DNA from 2 places in the Paenibacillus sp. J2R1T-4 genome. Region 2 is predicted to be linked to the other one. Evidence: a T-box and tRNA genes for the amino acid it is inferred to sense, from the RefSeq annotation. Region 2 holds a T-box; the other holds one or more tRNA genes.
The links. A T-box is a leader RNA that pairs with one kind of tRNA and senses whether it is charged. The one in region 2 lies ahead of leuS (leucine--tRNA ligase), so its partner is inferred to be a tRNA-Leu.
Positions count from the first base shown of each region.

Region 1: it encodes a tRNA-Leu, which carries the amino acid that the T-box ahead of leuS (leucine--tRNA ligase) is inferred to sense. The anticodon was not compared.

Region 1 covers NZ_JCAUBA010000034.1:37,013-46,315, reverse strand. The annotation lists gene AC58QD_RS31695 (hypothetical protein) at 1-47, opposite strand, end outside; gene AC58QD_RS31690 (xanthine phosphoribosyltransferase) at 350-919, shown strand; gene AC58QD_RS31685 (hypothetical protein) at 1,014-1,343, shown strand; gene AC58QD_RS31680 (hypothetical protein) at 1,461-1,679, shown strand; gene AC58QD_RS31675 (adenosylcobinamide amidohydrolase) at 1,716-2,438, shown strand; tRNA gene AC58QD_RS31670 (tRNA-Leu) at 2,553-2,636, shown strand; gene AC58QD_RS31665 (DUF3934 family protein) at 2,753-2,935, shown strand; gene AC58QD_RS31660 (HEAT repeat domain-containing protein) at 2,985-3,428, shown strand; gene AC58QD_RS31655 (hypothetical protein) at 3,483-3,770, shown strand; gene AC58QD_RS31650 (mannose-1-phosphate guanylyltransferase) at 3,850-4,929, opposite strand; gene AC58QD_RS31645 (glycosyltransferase) at 4,922-6,028, opposite strand; gene AC58QD_RS31640 (glycosyltransferase family 4 protein) at 6,028-7,209, opposite strand; gene AC58QD_RS31635 (helix-turn-helix domain-containing protein) at 7,419-7,724, shown strand; gene AC58QD_RS31630 (DUF1861 family protein) at 7,690-8,634, shown strand; gene AC58QD_RS31625 (50S ribosomal protein L25) at 8,721-9,290, shown strand.
Region 2 covers NZ_JCAUBA010000006.1:252,024-261,326, reverse strand. The annotation lists gene yqeK (bis(5'-nucleosyl)-tetraphosphatase (symmetrical) YqeK) at 1-245, shown strand, start outside; gene rsfS (ribosome silencing factor) at 252-599, shown strand; gene AC58QD_RS13275 (CvfB family protein) at 596-1,507, shown strand; gene AC58QD_RS13270 (class I SAM-dependent DNA methyltransferase) at 1,518-2,288, shown strand; gene AC58QD_RS13265 (HD domain-containing protein) at 2,347-3,006, shown strand; gene AC58QD_RS13260 (dioxygenase family protein) at 3,368-4,141, shown strand; T-box leader at 4,235-4,506, shown strand; gene leuS (leucine--tRNA ligase) at 4,579-7,044, shown strand; gene comER (late competence protein ComER) at 7,178-8,011, opposite strand; gene AC58QD_RS13245 (ComEA family DNA-binding protein) at 8,142-8,582, shown strand; gene AC58QD_RS13240 (homocysteine synthase) at 8,659-9,303, shown strand, end outside.

The DNA of each region.
Region 1 (9,303 bases), on a different contig from region 2:
CCTAGCAGGGCGGCGACAGTCATCTGCACAACATAGTTCTTTCTCATAGGAAGTCTCCTTCTCCGATTAAAGCTTCTCTCTAGTCTAGGGGTTATTTGTTATGTACAGCTCATCCATCATACCTTTCAAAAGGATGACGGGCAAAGTCCAATTGCTCCCAAAATCGGCTGGAATTCTTAACTCGCGATACACTAATACTAATATAGACGGTTTGAACTGGAAAATAGTTGCATCTTTTTCATGCTTTTTTATAAAACTTAATATCCCTTGCTCTTGAATGTTGTTTCATGAATATGGTACTTTATCTGAAAGGAAAGTTTGCGACCGCACAAGGTTGAGGAGGAGTCACATGGAAGAATTGAAAAGACGAATTGTCCGAGACGGGACGGTTATTAACAACCAGGTTCTGAACTTGGATACGGTATTGAATCATCAGGTTGATCCTCCTTTCATTATGGAGATGGGCAAGGAATTCGCAAGGTTGTATCGTGAGGAATCGATTACCAAGGTGTTGACTATAGAATCATCCGGAATTACTGTTGGTTTCGCCACAGCACTTGAATTGGGAGTGCCGTTGGTATTTGCCCGCAGGAAGAAAACTTTAACAACCGAGACAGAAGTGTATGCAGAGCGGGTACCTTCTTTTACTAAGGGCATTGTTACGGATATTCTGGTTTCCAAAAGTGTGTTAGGCGCCGAGGATCGGGTATTGCTTATTGATGATATAATCGCGAATGGAGATGCCGCTAGAGGTCTTATACGGGTCATCGAGCGATCGGGTGCAACTTTAGTGGGACTCGGGATCGTCATCGAGAAAAGCTTCCAAGCTGGAGCTAGAACGATTCGGGAAAGCGGAATTCGGGTAGAGTCCTTAGTAAGGATTCGTTCACTGGAACAGGGAGAGGTTCAGTTCGTCTAATAGGGCTAGAATCGAATTGTGATGAATTGGAACCTTCCCTCCAAGCGTATTTTCATTTATAATGAGGGTGAGCGATAGAGAGGAGGCGGTCGGTATGGGGAATCAACAACAACTATCTACCGATTACATGATGACCAAGTTGTCCGAAGCCAAGGTTCACTTTGAACGCGCACTCGACTGCAAGCATACTGAGTTTGACGATTTATATCCTTATATGATTGAGCATCCGCAATTTTTCTGGTATAAGCGCTATGTCGCATGGTCGGAATTGCTTACGGTTGTCAAGATGTCCAAGGAGCTTTCTATTGAATGGACTCCGCAGTTTACTCAACAGCAGATCGATTATATAGAGAGCCGCGTCATGTCGAGCAAGGTGCTGGACGAATGGTTCGAGAAGAACGATTCCAAAGAAATAGTAGGTTGACCATATAGACAAGCGAGCAGGACGAGCGGCGACATCGCTAATGTTCCTGTTCGTTTTTTGTATGTTTTTATTATTCAGAATAGATCAAGACAAGCAATTTTGGAGGTGGATGTTCTTATGATTACGGACGAGCAGTTGGATGAATATCGATTAACTGGAACCAAGATCAGAGTTGTCAGAGACTCAGAGCCTGAGAATGATGTAAGAGGCCATGTTGTCGCTTGGGATGACGAGACGGTCATGGTGCGCAAATCTAATCGCAAGATCGTCAAGTTATCCAGGAGCCATGTATATCAATCCACAGATCAGAAGCGTACTCCGCCTGAGTTAGATTGAGAAGATTGGGGTATCCTAGAGCAGGGGGAAGAAGTAATGTTGCAAGAAACGGAAAAGGGATGGAAGTCTATCCCAGGTATACGGTATGGGCTGATTCCTAATTCGGAAAATCCTATGTTATGTATCAGCTCTGAGACACCTTTAAGAACCTTGAATTCTTCCATTTGGGGTGGTGGATTCGGTTATCATAGGAATCTGATTAATCGTCAAGTGCCGAAGTCGTATATGTGCGACGATCCGCCATCGGAGATGCAGTCGTTTCTGGATGCTGTCGGCTTCTCGTCTATCGATTCAGTCGGTATGTTGACCGCCGCTTGGGTCGATCATGCTGGATTCAGCGAAATGAGCTTGGGAGAGTTAACCGTATGCTCTTGGGTTACGGTCGGCCTAGGCAATCCTGCAAGGGCTGGGGACGCAGTGGATGTGGATTTACTCTTCCCGGGCACGATCAATTGCATCGTTGTAATTGACGGCCAATTGAATGATGCAGCCATGGTGAATGCGGTGATAACAGTAACGGAAGCCAAGGCGGCATTGTTGCAGGATCTGAACATAACGGCCGGAGCTGAAGGCCGGATCGCTACAGGCACTTCGACGGATGCGGTAGTGATCGCAGCTACAGATCGAGGCCGGAGCTACTCCTACGCGGGAACCGCTACACGCCTGGGGTATCTGATCGGCAGGACGGTGTACGAAGCAGGCAAGCAAGCGACGCTCGCTTATAAGGCTGAGATGGCACGCAGAGCGACACGGGAATAAAAAGCAAACGCGTTGTAAGTAAAGTGGGAAACCTACAAATGCATACTAACTAGCATGTTGACATCGATCGTTTGCCTGTGTTATATTGTTTCTTGTCGCTGATTATTCAGATGTGCGGTCGTGGCGGAATTGGCAGACGCGCTAGATTCAGGTTCTAGTGGTGTAACAGCCGTGGAGGTTCGAGTCCTCTCGACCGCATCATATGTTAGAAGAGAGAAGCCTGGATGTTTAAGGCTTCTTTTCTTGCATTCTGTAGTGTAATGTTTGATTGATATTGTTAATTTGGAGTTAAGTCACATTAATGGAGTGATTTTTTGAGTAAAGCAAAAGGCAAGGGCGGAACAGGCAGGGGAACAGACAAAAAAGGCTGGAACCGATGGCAAGCAAGTGCTATCAGAGCAAAAAGCGCACCCAAACCTTATAAAAGCAAAGGCACTAAAAATCAGGATGGCGCTGCATCTTCCAGTAATCCTAAAGGTGACAAATCCGACAACTAGGGCAATCAGCTAATGCTTTTCAATAATAAATAGAACGGGATGTGATCGCTTGGGTAAAAATGAAGTAAAAAATGAATTGCCTGCAAATTATGAACAGTTAAAAATATCTGCGAATCGAACTTCCAATTGGAGAGAACGTTTAGAGGCTGTGGAACAATTGGGTCAATGGAATCACAAACAAACCATTGATGTACTAACTCGTCTTATGGAAAACGATGCCGTGTATAAAATTCAAGAGGCTGCTTTCCATAAACTCAGAGCTTTCGGTGAAGATGTGAAATTACCGCCAAAGAAAAAGGGTGACTTGATTAAAGGAGTTACTAAAATATTGGTAAGGATTAAGAAAAGCTTGCCAGTAGGTCATTCGTTTGAAGAGTTTAAAGAGAAATTACAAAAAATGAGAATCGATGTATATGATACCTACGAAGGTGAAAAGGGCGCTGATTTTGATAACTGGCTTGAAAGCGCTTGGGCTTCGTTATCCACAAAGTAGGATGGAATCGATAAAAACTGATCTAGGGGTGGTAATTTGAGAAAGCAAAAGCCAATGTCATTTGACGAACTGCTGAAGGATTTACAAGGCCAGAAAACGATTCAAGATGATCCGAATCATATTTCATTAGACGATTTGTTCAATGTGTCTTTCATGAGTAAGTACTCCAGCTTTAAGAGTTTTGGAGAGTTTGTAGAGAAAGGCAACTTTCAAGTAAAGACACATGAAGATATCAAAAACATGGATGATGAACTTTTTGATCGGCATGTTGCCAGGGAGACGAATTTTGCTAATTGGAAATCCATGCTGGATAAAGCCACTATGGAATATGAGGGAAAATAGGACGGAAGAAAGTGGAAAAAAGGATCATTGCAGCGGGAGCTTCCTGCTGTAATGATCCTTTTTTTAATGTTAATAATCCCTAAATATATTCAGTCATTCCTTTTTCCTTTAGCAGTTCTACGATTTCTTTGACAGACTGCGCTTTGTCCTTGGGACAAATTAATAACGCATCCCCGGTGTCTGCAATGATGAAGTTGTCTACGCCTATTGTCGTGATTAGCCTGCCATTTCCATATATGATTGTGTTGCGTGTTTCTATGCCCATGTGATTCGCTTTTATTATGTTGCCCGATTCATCAGGAGGGAAGATCGCGCCAAGCGCATCCCAGCTGCCGATATCATTCCAACCAAATTGACCAGATAGAACAACGACCTCATCGGAGCGTTCAAGGATGCCGTAATCAATCGAAATGTTTTGAAGCGTCGGATAAATTTGATTGATGATTTCCTCTTCTTGCTCCGTACCTAGATAATCGCTGAGTGGAAGCATCGTCTTATACAGGCGAGGCAGATAACGCTTGAAATTATCAATAATGACGGATGTTTTCCAAATGAAAATACCACTATTCCATAAATAATTACCTGACGACAAATAGCCTTGCGCTTTTTGAAAGTTCGGCTTTTCTACAAATTCTGCTACTTCGTATACAGCAACAGGATTCGAAGCAATAGGCTCCTTATCAAAGGCGATATAGCCGTAACCCGTAGAAGGGAAGGTCGGCTTAATTCCGATGGTTACGATTTTGTCCGTCTCCATTGCTACTGTACAGGCTTCGTCTAATGTTAGCCGGAATTGTTTTTCATCGGTTATATAATGATCCGAAGGCAATACGACCATTAAAGAATTTCCGTGCGATTTCTCTATGGATAACGCCGCAAAAAGTATGCTTGCAGCCGTGTTGCGCGCAACAGGCTCGATCAAAATGTTGCGTTTCAATACGCTGCTGTGCATAATACTCTCCAGCAATACGGCTTGAGAACGATTCGTTACGATTACTGTATTTTCTTGAGGGATAATACCTTTGAATCGTTCGATCGTATCGTTTAACATAATATCGTTTCCGCTAATATTCAGAAGCTGCTTCGGGATCTCTTGTCTAGACAAAGGCCAAAAGCGGGTCCCGCCCCCGCCTGCAAGAATAGTAGCGAATTTATTCATGTTGCATCACCATATGAGCAATAGAGAAGGAGATGATACTCTCCGAACCTTGATTAAGGTTCAACCCTGTAGAATGGATGCCGTCATAGCAAGCCCCGGTCTGAGGATCAATTAGAGACGTTTGTAATGAATTATGCCCTAGATACCATTCATAGCATAAAGCTGCCAACTTCAGATAAGCAGGGTCTCGCAGCACGATCGCGGCTTCCTTGCAAGCAAGCAGCATTTCACATGCTTCAATCGGCTGTTCATCGTAGGGAGCAGCCTTTCCGTCTCGCTGAAGCCAGCCATGGCTGCCTATCGGCTTATAATAGCCTGCCTTGGAGAAGGTTCTGGATGCTAGAAAATCCAGGCTTTCCTTGGCCGTTTCCTTCAAGCTAATATTATTGGAAATACGGTATGCTTTTAATAGTGCCCATGGAAGCATCGAGTTTCCGTAGGTAAGGCTGTCTTCATACCAATTCCAACCGTTCCCCTTATTGCGAGTATATTGATTGTGCAATCGAACCGCCATATTATCGATCAGATCAACGATGAATGCTCTAGGCAGAAATGCTTTCTCTTCCGCGGTGTTTGGCGTGTGGAGATAGGGGAATGAGTAAGTTAAAGCATCAGGCGTGTCTATCAGGTAACTTAGACCAATGATGGCATAGCCTTGTGCACGAGGTGAACCGAGCGTATGGATATGCGGTAATGCCTGATTGATCAAATATCGGCAAGTGTTCAGTACATTATCCGGCAGGGAGGAGGAATGGGCGAGCGCGAATCCCAATGCCCACAGCGTGCGTCCTTGACAATCCTCAGAGCCGCTATCCTCAACGAAGGAACGATTATAATCCATAAAGTTCCTAAAGTTTCCATCTGCATTCTGTGCGTGATGTATGAAGGAAATATAGGTATGAATGAGGTTCAACGTTTCTGAATCTTTTCGGCTGCTGTACATTAGAACGGCTGCGATCAATGCCCTTGCGTTATCATCTGTTGTATAGCCCATCGAACGATCGGGAACTCCAAATTTCGTATGTTGAAAAATTCCTGTATCATCCGTTATCCTGTGCATATAATCGGTCTTAAACTTTAGGATCGTCTGTACTACCATTAAATCACACTCCATTCCTTTAACTCTGAAACTGCGATTTTCTCTTGGAAGATTGCAGCATAGGTTTTGGCGATTTCGCTCCACAACATGGTTATTCCGAGTTCAAGTGTGCGATTTTCCATTTCTTTTACTATAGTAGGGTTATCTAGCAATCGAAGGATGCAAGCTTCCAAGGAGGCAGAATCGCGGAAGTTGGCAAGCAAGCCTCTGCCCTCAGCTAGCATTTCCACGGCATATCGGTAAGGAGTAGAAATAATGACTCTTCCATAACCGACTCCGTATGCCAAGGTGCCGCTAACGGCCTGATCCTTGCCTAAATAAGGAGTCATATAAATATCTGACATAACAAGCGATTGGATGACTTCCTCCTGCGTCAAAAGCTTGTCGACGAAGATAACGTTATGATTTAAATCTAGTTCTCTAACAAGATCCACCAGCTTTTGTCTGTATACCTCGCCTGTTTCTTGTTTGACTACCGGATGTGTTTTCCCCCAAATGATATAGAGAGCATCTGGATGCTGGTTGACCACTCCGCGCATAGCCTCTATACTATATTCGATTCCTTTGCCCGGACTTAGAAAGCCAAAAGTGGATAAAATTTGTCGATTCGCAAAGCCATATTGTTCTTTCAGCCTGGATCTGGATTTGGTTTTGACATAAGGTACACCATGATGAATGAAAGCGATTTTGGCGTTGTCGATTCCATAAATCGAGACCAAATCCTTTACGGAAGACTGTGCCATCGTTACGACTTTGACACTGAGTTCCGCAACTCGATTCATGATGAGTCGCTGCTTGGCAGAAGGCTCAGTTAACACGGTATGAAAAATTACGATATATGGAATACGGAGTCTCTCGACGAATGGAATCAAATATTCCCCACTTTCTCCGCCGTATATACCGAATTCATGCTGGATAACTAGAAGATCAACGTCTGACGAATTCAGATAATCGGCCGTATCTGTATAATCCGACAGCTTGTGCTGGTCAATTTCCCTCATCACTTGCTCCTGGTAGCGGTAAGTATCGTTGTTGTTGATTGCTACGATACGAGGTTTATTGAAGCCTTTAATATGGTCGAACTGATCTAACAAATCTTGTGTAAATGTAGCAATACCGCATTCTCTCGGCAGGCTTGTTCCAAGGAAAACGATATTCCGGTTGCTGCTTGTATTTCTCATATAAGATCCTCCATTTTGGTTCGGGATTTTTGGGGAAAAAAAAAGAAAATAAAGAGGGTTCTTTATTTCTTTCGGGGTAAACAGTATTTTGTTTTCTGAAAATTCAAAATTATTCCTGTTCTTCAAACTATAACATGACCGCTTTTTCTTGTCAATTTATTGACTCTCCACCATTCTCCCTTTATATTTATGTAGGAGGTGTATGATGTATGTTAATCATACGCAGTAAATTAAAAGAGGTCATGGAAAATCATGATCCCAAATTATCCATACGAAAGCTTGCGAAGGATGTTAATTACCATTTTGATTCCGTTCGTCGTATGTATAAAGATGAGATGGTACAGTATCCTAGGGATTTGTTGCTAAAACTGTGCGTATATTTTAATGTTCAACCCGGGCAGCTCATTAGAATCGAAGAGGAAGAAGAACGTGATTGGACGATAGGTGAATCGATTGATCATCAGGAGGACGGCAACGGCAATGACAAGGAAACCAATCACAACGCAAACCTGTAAGCAGCTGTTAGATACATTTTATGCGAACCCACGTACCACGAAAGTGGAGAAGCTAGTGTTCTCAGGGGTTGGAAATCGAGATGTTTATAATATAACGGCCCCGTTTCGATATGACGGGGAGGAAGTGATCTTAGGAAGAGTTGAGGAACGGGATAGCGAGTTCTCTCAAGTCTTCTTTTTTACATGCGACAATCAAGTTTGGAGTCCCCGTATTCATACGCATACCTATAATTTGCAGGATCCATGCATTACGATCATCAAGGGTGAATTAATTGTTGGCGGAGTTGAAGTCATCACCGCAGCCGATAATCCTGATAAGATTGTGTCATGGGTCACCCAATTCTATCGCGGATTTCAAATTGATTCGTTATGTCACTTTTCATCGGGGCCCGGAACAATGAAGGATATTCGTCTAATTGAGCTTGCTGATGGCAGGATTGGCATATTTACAAGACCGCAAGGAGCAAGAGGCGGAAGAGGGCAAATCGGATTTACAATAATCGATTCGCTAGAGGAGCTCAATGAGCAGACCTTCATCGATGCAGAAATGCTTCAAGATCAATTTGTTCCAGAAGAGTGGGGAGGCGCGAATGAGGCGCATTTATTGAGGAACGGTCATGTGGGCGTACTAGGGCATATCGCCTGCTTTGATCAATCAGGTAACAAGCACTACTATTCCATGGTCTTTTCGCTAAACCCCGAAACCTGTGAGAAAACACCTATAAAAATTATTGCTGTAAGAAGTGATTTTCCAAGAGGGCCCGGCAAACGTCCAGACCTGGAGGATGTTATTTTTAGCGGCGGGCTTATTCGGTCAGGCAATGGTCGTGCCGTGCTTTCCGTTGGCGCTAGTGATGCCGAAGCTTATCAGATCGAAATCCCGGATCCTTTTATCGAATATGAGTCATGAGAAATGGCTGATTTGACTAGATTCTATGGTCATGTTACAATTGAACTGACAAGAATTTATGGTCAATAGAGAGCGGGAACAAACAAATGAGTAAATTTATTCAACTAAACAAGCGCACTGGTGAAACAAAGTCCCACATGAATCAAGCAAGAAAACAGGGACGCATCCCGGCTGTGTTGTATGGGATTGGTAAAGATACTTTGTCATTAGAAGTGAATGAAAAAGAAATGCTGGACATTTTGAAGAAAAATCCACGGGCTATTCTGCAAGGCAAGACATCGGATGAAAAGGTGATTCCGGTCATTGTACAGAATATTCAAAGGGAATCCATGTCGGGCAAATTGTTGCATATTGACTTTCATCATGTGAACATGACTGAAAGCATGGATAGCAAAGTTACAATCCATTTTTCTGGAGAAGCAATTGGTGTGAAATCTGGCGGAGTACTGCAGGTGGAAATGTATGAAGTTAAAGTTCGCTGCATGCCAGGTGATTTGCCGACTTCGATGGAAGTGGATATAAGCGGTCTTGCTTCTGGCGACCAACTTCTCGTTTCCGACCTGAACTTCAAGGATGGAATCGAAGTGCTGACTGATCCGAATACGGTCATGATTCAGATCAGAGCGGTGCATGAGAAAATCGAAGAAACAGCATAGATAAGTAAGCAAA
Region 2 (9,303 bases):
AAGGAATGACGTTACTGGATAAAATCGTTTGTTTAGCAGATTATATGGAACCAGGACGAGATTTTCCGGAAGTAGCTGCTATTCGGGAGATATCAGAACATAGTCTGGATCAAGCTTTATTGGCTGGTTTTAATTCCACGATCCAGTTCCTGCTGAGCAAAGGCAAAAAGATTTATCCCTTAACCTTGATTGCGCGAAATGGTTTGATTGATGAAATTGTTGCACAAAGAAAAGATAGGAGTTGATATTGGATGAGCAGACAACCGGAGCGAGTCATGAATATGGCCGTCCAAGCGGCTGAAGATAAAAAAGCGATGAATGTGGTTGTGCTTGATTTGCAAAAGATTTCACTTGTAGCCGATTATTATGTAATCTGTCACGGAAATTCAGATGTGCAGGTTCAATCTATCACTACAGAAATTCGCAAGCAAGCCAATGAAAAAGGGATTCCTGTAAAGGGAATTGAGGGATTTGATTCCGCGCGATGGGTATTAATCGATTTAGGGGATGTAGTCATTCATGTCTTCCATCGTGACGAACGTGAGTATTACAATATTGAACGGCTCTGGTCGGATGCGAAAGTGGTTGAAATCGTATGACATTAGAAGCTGGAACGATAAGAAAGTTAGAAATTGCGCGTGATGTATCACCGAATGGTTATTTCTTAACCGATGGTTACGATGAAGTGTTGCTGCATTACAGCGAAGTTATTGGGACTGTAGCGGTTGGGGATCAAATAGAAGTATTCTTGTTTCACGATACACAGGATCGTTTATCCGCGACTATGAAGGAGCCGTTGATTCGCCTTGGCGAATTAGCATTGCTGGAAGTCGCTGACATCCATCCGCGCTTTGGCTGTTTCCTCGAGATGGGACTCGGCCGGCAGCTTCTGCTGCCGGTGCGTGAGTTGCCCGAGTGGACGGAAGCACGCCCGAAAAAGGGCGACCGCGTGTTCGTCACATTGGCGCACGACAAGCAAGGGCGGCTGACCGCGAAGCTGGCCGGCGAGCGGGAGCTCGCGGAGCACGCTTTCTCGGCACCTACGACCTGGCGGAACGAATGGGTCGATGCACGCGTCTATAAGACGCTGCAGGATAGCACATTCGTATTGTGCGACGGCGGAGTGCTTGGTTTCGGCGCGATCGGTATGATCCACGAGAGCGAACGCACGCGCAGCTTGCGGCTTGGCGAGCAAGTGAATTGCCGTGTGACCTTCGTTCGCGAGGACGGACGCGTGAACTTGTCTATGCGCGCCGCGAAGCATGTAGGTCAGGTTGAAGATGCAGACCGCATTTTTTCGTACCTGCAAGAGCGGCCTAATGGCTCGATGCCTTATTCAGACGAGACCCCTGCCGATATAATCAGCGAGAAATTCGGGATTAGCAAGGGTGCATTCAAACGCGCAATCGGCAAGCTGATGAAAGACGGCTTAGTTGAACAGCAAGGCAGCTGGACCAAGCTAAAAGCAGTGGAGAATAGTGAGTCCGTGACAGAAGGAACAGAATAGAAGGTGATCGATAGTGGCCTATGAGAAATTCGCCTATACATATGACCGACTAATGGAGGATATGCCCTATCCCCAATGGGTACGATTCGCAAGTAAGTGTTGGGAAGAGCATGGCAAACCGGTTACGGTTGTAGACTTGGGCTGCGGAACCGGTAATATAGCCATTCCGTTAGCTCAGATTGGCCTTAAGGTCACTGGGATTGATCTCTCTGAGGATATGTTAGCCGTAGCTCGCGATAAGGAAGAGCAGCATCGGATCCGCTCTTCATTTGCCGCAGGCGGCGCATTGAATTGGGTCCAACAGGACATATGCGAATGGGAACTGCATGAGCCGGTAGACTCCGTTATTTCATTCTGTGACTGCTTGAATTATTTGACGGAGCCTGAGCTGTTGATTCAAGCCTTCCGTCAAACGTTCAACGGTCTAAATGAGGGCGGCACTTTCCTCTTCGATATGCACACCATAGCTCAGTTACAATCTTATGCCGAAATGCAGCCCTTCCTGCTCCGGGAAGAGGAAGTGTCCTATATTTGGACCTGTGAGCTCGATGAGGAGCGGTTCGAGATTGAGCATGAATTGACCATCTTCGTGAAGGATGACCGCTCGGGCTCGTATCGCCGAATCGATGAGCTCCACTTACAACGTGCGTATAAGCTGGATTGGATTGAGGAGCAGTTGTATACTAGCGGATTCAGTCAAGTGCTCCGTTACGCCGACTTTAAGATGCAGCCGTCCGATGAGAAGACCGAACGGGCTTTTTTTGTTGCGCTCAAAGGATAAGGGATGATGTCTGTTAATGTTAACGTCGTCGTAACGCAATGTAGGGGGGATCTGAGCCGTGGTTAAGATAAGTAAGGAACTGGAACAAGTGTTGCTGGATGCTGAAGTCTTCGCCCGAACGGTACACGAGAGCGACCGCTCCGGTCATGATTGGCCGCATATTGAACGTGTAGCCAGGTTGTCAAGCGAACTGGCGGAGAAAGAAAGGGCAGACCGTTTTACTTGTATATTGGCTGCACTTATTCATGATGTTGGAGACGAGAAGCTGAATGATTCCAAAGAGGCAGGAGAGCGGAAAGTTCGCGACTGGCTGGATAGACAGCCAATTCCGCACAACACAAGGGAACATATCTTCGAGATTGTTTCTACGATGTCTTATAACGGCGGACACAACCCCCCGATGCGAACGCAGGAAGGACAAATTGTTCAAGATGCAGACCGGCTGGACGCAATCGGTGCCATTGGCATAGCCCGCACCTTCGTTTACGCAGGCGTCAAAGGCCATCTGATGTATGACCCTGAGCATCCAGCAAGGGAAGCAATGAGCGCTGCAGAATACAGAAGCGGGAGACAATCAGCAATTAACCATTTTTATGAGAAGCTGTTGCTGCTCAAAGATCGGATGAATACGGAATCCGGCCGCAGCTTGGCGGTGGAGCGTCATGAATATATGGAGCGTTTCTTGGAACAGTTTCTGCAGGAATGGAATGGAAAGTAAATTTGTCGTTAAGGGGCCGAGAGGCCTCTTTTTTGACATTATAGGAGAAGTAACTATCTAAAAAAAGTAGACAGGAAAAGGGCAGGAAGATGGAGTGGAAAAGCGTCAGCGTCCGCCTTTGTACTTGGATTCTCACCATTAAATATAATCAAAGAATTCAAGTACAACAGCGGTTGGAACCCATCTTTCTGCCCTCTCGGCGCCAAACTAAACTCAACCGCCAAGGACTTTTCTAGCGATTTTTCTTAGTCCAAGCAATCATTTGACAATCAGGGGGAGTGATAGTATACTGACTTCAGGATAAATAACAATAAGTAACTAACTATTATATAATAAGTAAATATCAAAGGAGTGTCCTACTATGATTCCATCCTTATTTCTAGCGCACGGTTCCCCAATGACAGCGATTGAAGACACAGCATACACTAGATTTCTAGAGCAGCTTGGACCCAAGTATAATCCGAAGGCAATCGTCATATTCAGTGCTCATTGGGAAAGTGAAGTGCTGAGCATCTCCTCGACGGACGATACTTACGATACGATCTATGACTTCGGAGGCTTCCCACCTGATTTATACGCGATTCAATACAAGGCCAAGGGCTCCAAGAAGCTTGCTGCTGAAGTTGCACAGCGATTTACAGATAAAGGCATCACTGTGCAGCTCAACGAAACTAGAGGGCTCGATCATGGCTCATGGACCATGCTGCATCGTATGTACCCTCAGGCGAATATTCCAGTTGTGCAAATATCGGTTCATCCATTTCTCCATCCGAGTGAACAGTACCAGATCGGTGAGGCGCTGAAGGGACTCGGAGAGCAAGATATTATGGTCATCGGCAGCGGAGTTACTGTTCACAATTTACGCATCCTGAATTGGGGCGATCGAAGTGGGACTCCAGAGAGCTGGGCTGTGAGCTTCGACGATTGGTTGATCGAGAATATACAGAGTAACAATACAGAAGCCTTGTTTCGTTATGCGGAGCTTGCCCCATCAGCCAAACTGGCCGTACCTAGACCGGAGCACTTCGTGCCACTATATATTGCCTTCGGAAGCGGGGATCCGAATCGTAAACCTGAGGTCATCCACCGCAGTTATGAATTCGGTACCTTAAGTTATCTGAGCATGCAGTTCTAAAAATCATATCCATACATGTCAGATACATGGTTTCAGTGGGCTCGCTTGACAATACATTCCTGGTAAATGTATAATAGCAAGAAGATTTTATACTGTAAGGCAGCGAACAGGAGTAGTAATTTTTCTGCATCCCATTAGAGAGTCGGCGGTTGGTGCAAGTCGGCAGATGAGAAAAGTGAACTCGCCTTGGAGCCAGACGGTGAACTTCAACAGAATGGATAGACTCTGCAGAGGAGCTTCTAGCCGCATTCGTTGATTTAACCGAATCGTATACCCGCGTTAAGGGTTCAGAGTGGGTTTGAGACGAAGTACGTCTTGAACCAACTAGGGTGGTACCACGGGAACTAGAACCTCTCGTCCCTAGCGATATGCTAGAGGCGCGGGGTTTTTCTTATGTTTACAAACTTCAATATGTTGCTGAAGGAGTCGAGATTGTCATGACACAGCCGGGTCAAGAACAAGTGAAAGAAAGAGAACAGCAAGGTTACACCCCACAGAAGATAGAACCGAAGTGGCAGCAATTCTGGGATGCGAACAAAACATTCAAGGTGGAGGAGAAGTCCTCCAAGCCGAAGTTTTATGCGCTGGATATGTTTCCTTATCCATCAGGTGCCGGACTGCATGTCGGTCATCCGGAAGGATATACGGCCACGGACATCGTATCCCGATTTAAGCGCCTTCGCGGCTATAATGTATTGCATCCGATGGGCTGGGATGCTTTTGGCTTGCCTGCTGAGCAGCATGCGCTTGATACAGGACAGCATCCTCGCGACATTACATTCAAGAACATTGATAACTTTCGCAGACAGATCAAATCTCTGGGTTTCTCCTACGACTGGGATCGGGAGCTTAGCACGACAGACCCGGACTACTACAAATGGACGCAGTGGATTTTCATCCAGCTTTACAACAAAGGATTGGCCTATGTTGCGGAAGTGCCTGTTAACTGGTGCCCAGCATTAGGTACGGTATTGGCCAATGAGGAAGTTATCGATGGTCTAAGTGAACGAGGCAATCACCCTGTTGTTCGCAAGCCGATGCGCCAATGGGTATTGAAAATTACGGAGTACGCTGAACGCTTGCTTGAGGATCTGGAAGAGTTGGATTGGTCGGAGAGCATCAAGGACATGCAGCGCAACTGGATCGGCAAATCCAAGGGCGCAGAAGTTATATTCGCTGTGGAAGGTCATAATGGGCAACAACTGACGGTATTCACAACCCGTCCAGATACCCTGTTCGGCGCGACATATTGTGTATTGGCGCCTGAGCACGATTTGGTTGGTGTCATCGCAACAGCTGAACAAGCTGCCGCTGTGAAGGACTATCAGGAAAAGGCTGCCCGCAAGAGCGATTTGGAGCGAACAGATCTAGCTAAGGATAAAACGGGCGTATTTACTGGCGCCTATGCCATCAATCCGGTCAATGGGGCCAAAGTTCCGATCTGGATTGCAGACTATGTGCTTGGAGGCTACGGTACAGGTGCCATTATGGCCGTTCCTGGCCATGATCAGAGAGACTGGGAGTTCGCCAAGCAATTCGATTTGCCGATTATTGAAGTAGTGAGCGGCGGGGATGTAAGCAAGGAAGCATTTGCTGGAGACGGGCCGCATGTGAACTCCGATATTCTTAACAATTTGGATAATGCCGCTGGAATTGCTGCGATGATCCAATGGTTAGAAGTAAATGGCCAAGGACAGGGCAAGGTAACTTACCGTCTAAGAGATTGGCTATTCAGCCGTCAGCGTTATTGGGGAGAGCCAATTCCGATTCTTCATCTGGAAGACGGTTCTATGAAGCCGGTGCCTTATGACCAATTGCCGTTGCTGCTGCCTGAGGTGGATGAGATTCGTCCGTCAGGTACGGGTGAATCGCCGCTTGCGAATGTAACAGAGTGGGTGAACACAGTCGATCCTGAGACTGGGAAGCCTGCTCGCCGCGAGACGAACACAATGCCGCAATGGGCAGGAAGCTGCTGGTATTACTTGCGGTTCATCGATCCGCATAATGATCAGGCGCTTTGTTCGGATGAACTGCAGAAGGAATGGCTGCCGGTTGACCTGTATATCGGCGGGGCTGAGCATGCAGTATTGCATTTGCTATATGCTCGTTTCTGGCACAAGGTTCTTTACGATCTTGGTGTAGTGAACACGAAAGAGCCGTTCCACAAGCTAGTAAACCAAGGTATGATCCTGGGCGAGAATATGGAAAAAATGAGTAAGTCACGCGGCAATGTAGTAAACCCGGACGATATTGTTAATGAATTCGGCGCGGACACACTGCGTGTATACGAAATGTTCATGGGTCCATTGGAGGCGACTAAGCCTTGGAATACGAACGGGGTAGAAGGTTCATTCCGTTTCCTTAGCCGTGTATGGCGATTGATCGTAACAGACGATGGAAGCTTGAATTCCAAGATTACAAGTGATTCCGATACATCTGAATCATTCAAACGCGTCTGGCACAAAACGATCAAGAAGATCACGGAAGACATGGAAGCTCTGCGCTTCAATACCGCGATCAGTCAGTTGATGATCTTCGTGAACGAGGCGTACAAAACAGACAAACTTCCTGAGGAAGCTATGAAGCAGTTCACTCAAATGCTATCACCGTTGGCCCCGCATCTGGCCGAAGAGCTGTGGGAACGTCTGGGCGGTAAGGAATCGATCACTTACTCGAACTGGCCTTCTTACGATGAGACTTATACGGTTGATAATGAAGTTGAAATTGTCATTCAAGTCAATGGGAAGATCGTTGAGCGTGCTCAGATCGCCAACGATACGGATGAAGCAGCTATGCAAGAAATAGCCCTTGGTCTGGCCAAAGTGCAGGAAGCGATTGATGGCAGAAGTGTACGCAAAGTGATTGCTGTCAAAGGCAAGCTTGTAAATCTGGTTGTCGGATAACAACGGCTCGCAGCTGTAAAGCTTAAGCGACGCGACTAGCTTCAATCCTATACAATAATAAAAGCTTACCTGCGCCGGGAACAGAGACAATCGTCCTCTCCTGAGCAGGTAAGCTTTCCTTTTATATGAACGTCTAATCGGCTATTTTGCCGTAAAATAAACTCTCAACCTTTTCCACATCTTCATAATACTTGGCGTGTGTTATTTGGATTAGCCGGTTGAACATACCATTCAGCTCCGTTGACATCAAGGAAATCGCCGCTGTAGTAATTCCGCCAGGGACCGAGACTCGTTCCCGTAATGTATCTGGGGTGAAGCCGCCTTCGGTTAATAATTTTGCAGTTCCAAGCAGCATTTCGCAAGCTAATTTTGTAGCTTCTTCACGCGGAATACCGGTTTCCTCTACGGCTGCATCAATCAGCTTTTGCAAGAAGAATGATATGAAGGCAGGACCGCAGCTTGATAAGTCAGAGCTAATGCGTGTGAAATCTTCCTTCACTTCCACTGGTGAGCTTATTGCGCTGAATAGCTGGTGAAGCATAGCCCGGTCTTCTTTTGTAACTTGTTTACCGTACACACATAAGGTTGCACCGCTAAGCATGTAGTTGGTGATACTTGGAATCATTTTTACAACTTTGCAATTAAGCAAGTCTTCCAGATGCTTGACCATGACCGGGCTAGTAATTGAAACTACAATCTGGTCGGATACAAGAACCCCTTTTATTTCATCCAACACTCTTTTGTATTCGGTTGGTTTGATACATAGGAAAAGAAGATCAGACTCCTGGGCTAATTGGATATTGGATTTCATGGCCGTAAGTCCCGGGTGCCGGATGGCCAGTTGTTCTGCTTTGCTTAACGTTCTATTGCTTGCTAATATATCTTCAGGCTGAAGCGCTCCCGAACTTATCCATGATTCTATAAGAATGCTCCCCATGCTGCCTGTCCCGATAAACCCAACCTTCATCATGAATCCCTCCCACACATTTCCATGGCCCCAAGGCAGTAGAACCGCTCATATATTATTTATATGTATATGCCAAAAATCTGGAAGTCATGCAGCAAAAACATAAAATAGCGCAAATGCGGAGGTTGGGATGAGGAACGTATCACTTGGATGGCAACGATTTGTTAGCTCAGTTGGGCTCATGGCAGTGCTTATAAGTATCATTCTGTACTTAACCAAACCTTGGATCCCCTCTTCCGTGATCGAAGGCTGGCATCTGCGAAACGATGAGCTTCCCATACTTTTTGCCAATTCCGCTGAACCGTCTGAAAAAACAGTCTCAACAACCCCAGAGATTCACAAGCAAGCTCCCGAACAGCAAGGGACTTCCAAACAACTCGATCTCAACAAGGCAACATTGGCTGAGTTAGATGCTCTTCCTGGGATTGGTCCGGCCAAAGCTCAAGCGATCTTAGATTACAGAGTTAAGGTAGGGCAATTCCGTTCTACTGAAGAACTGCTTAAAGTCAAAGGAATAGGCGTCAAAATATTTGAATCAATCAAAGAAATAACTATAGTAGAATTGAAGTGACAATATCTTTCATTTTGTAACTGAATATGCGAAAATAAGGGAGATTCATATAGATGATATAGGGAGGAAAGTGGTCATGACGGAAGAGCGTAAATTATCTTTGGATACATTAGCAGTTCATGCGGGACAAGAGATCGATCCTACAACGATGTCTCGAGCGGTACCAATCTATCAAACTACATCCTATGGCTTCAAGGATGCTGAGCATGCGGCGAATCTGTTCGCATTGAAGGAATTCGGTAACATCTATACTCGGTTAATGAACCCGACTTCAGATGTATTCGAGAAACGTATTGCTGCTCTGGAAGGCGGAGTAGGCGCATTGACAACCGCATCCGGTCAAGCTGCCATTACATATTCAATCTTGAACATTGCTTCTGCCGGGGATGAGATCGTATCTGCATCCAGCTTGTACGGCGGGACTTATAACTTATTTGCTAACACCTTCCCAAAAATGGGAATCAAGGTTACTTTTGTTGATCCAAGTGACCCGGAGAACTTCCGTAAAGCGATAAATGCTAATACCAAGGCGCTATACGCTGAGACCATCGGTAATCCGAAGGGTGATGTATTGGATGTAGAAGCAGTAGCTGCAATTGCACACCAGAACGGAATTCCTCTTATTGTCGACAATACGTTCCCTAGCCCTTACCTGATGCGTCCGATTGAGTTCGGAGCAGATATTGTTGTACATTCGGCAACTAAATTTATCGGCGGACAC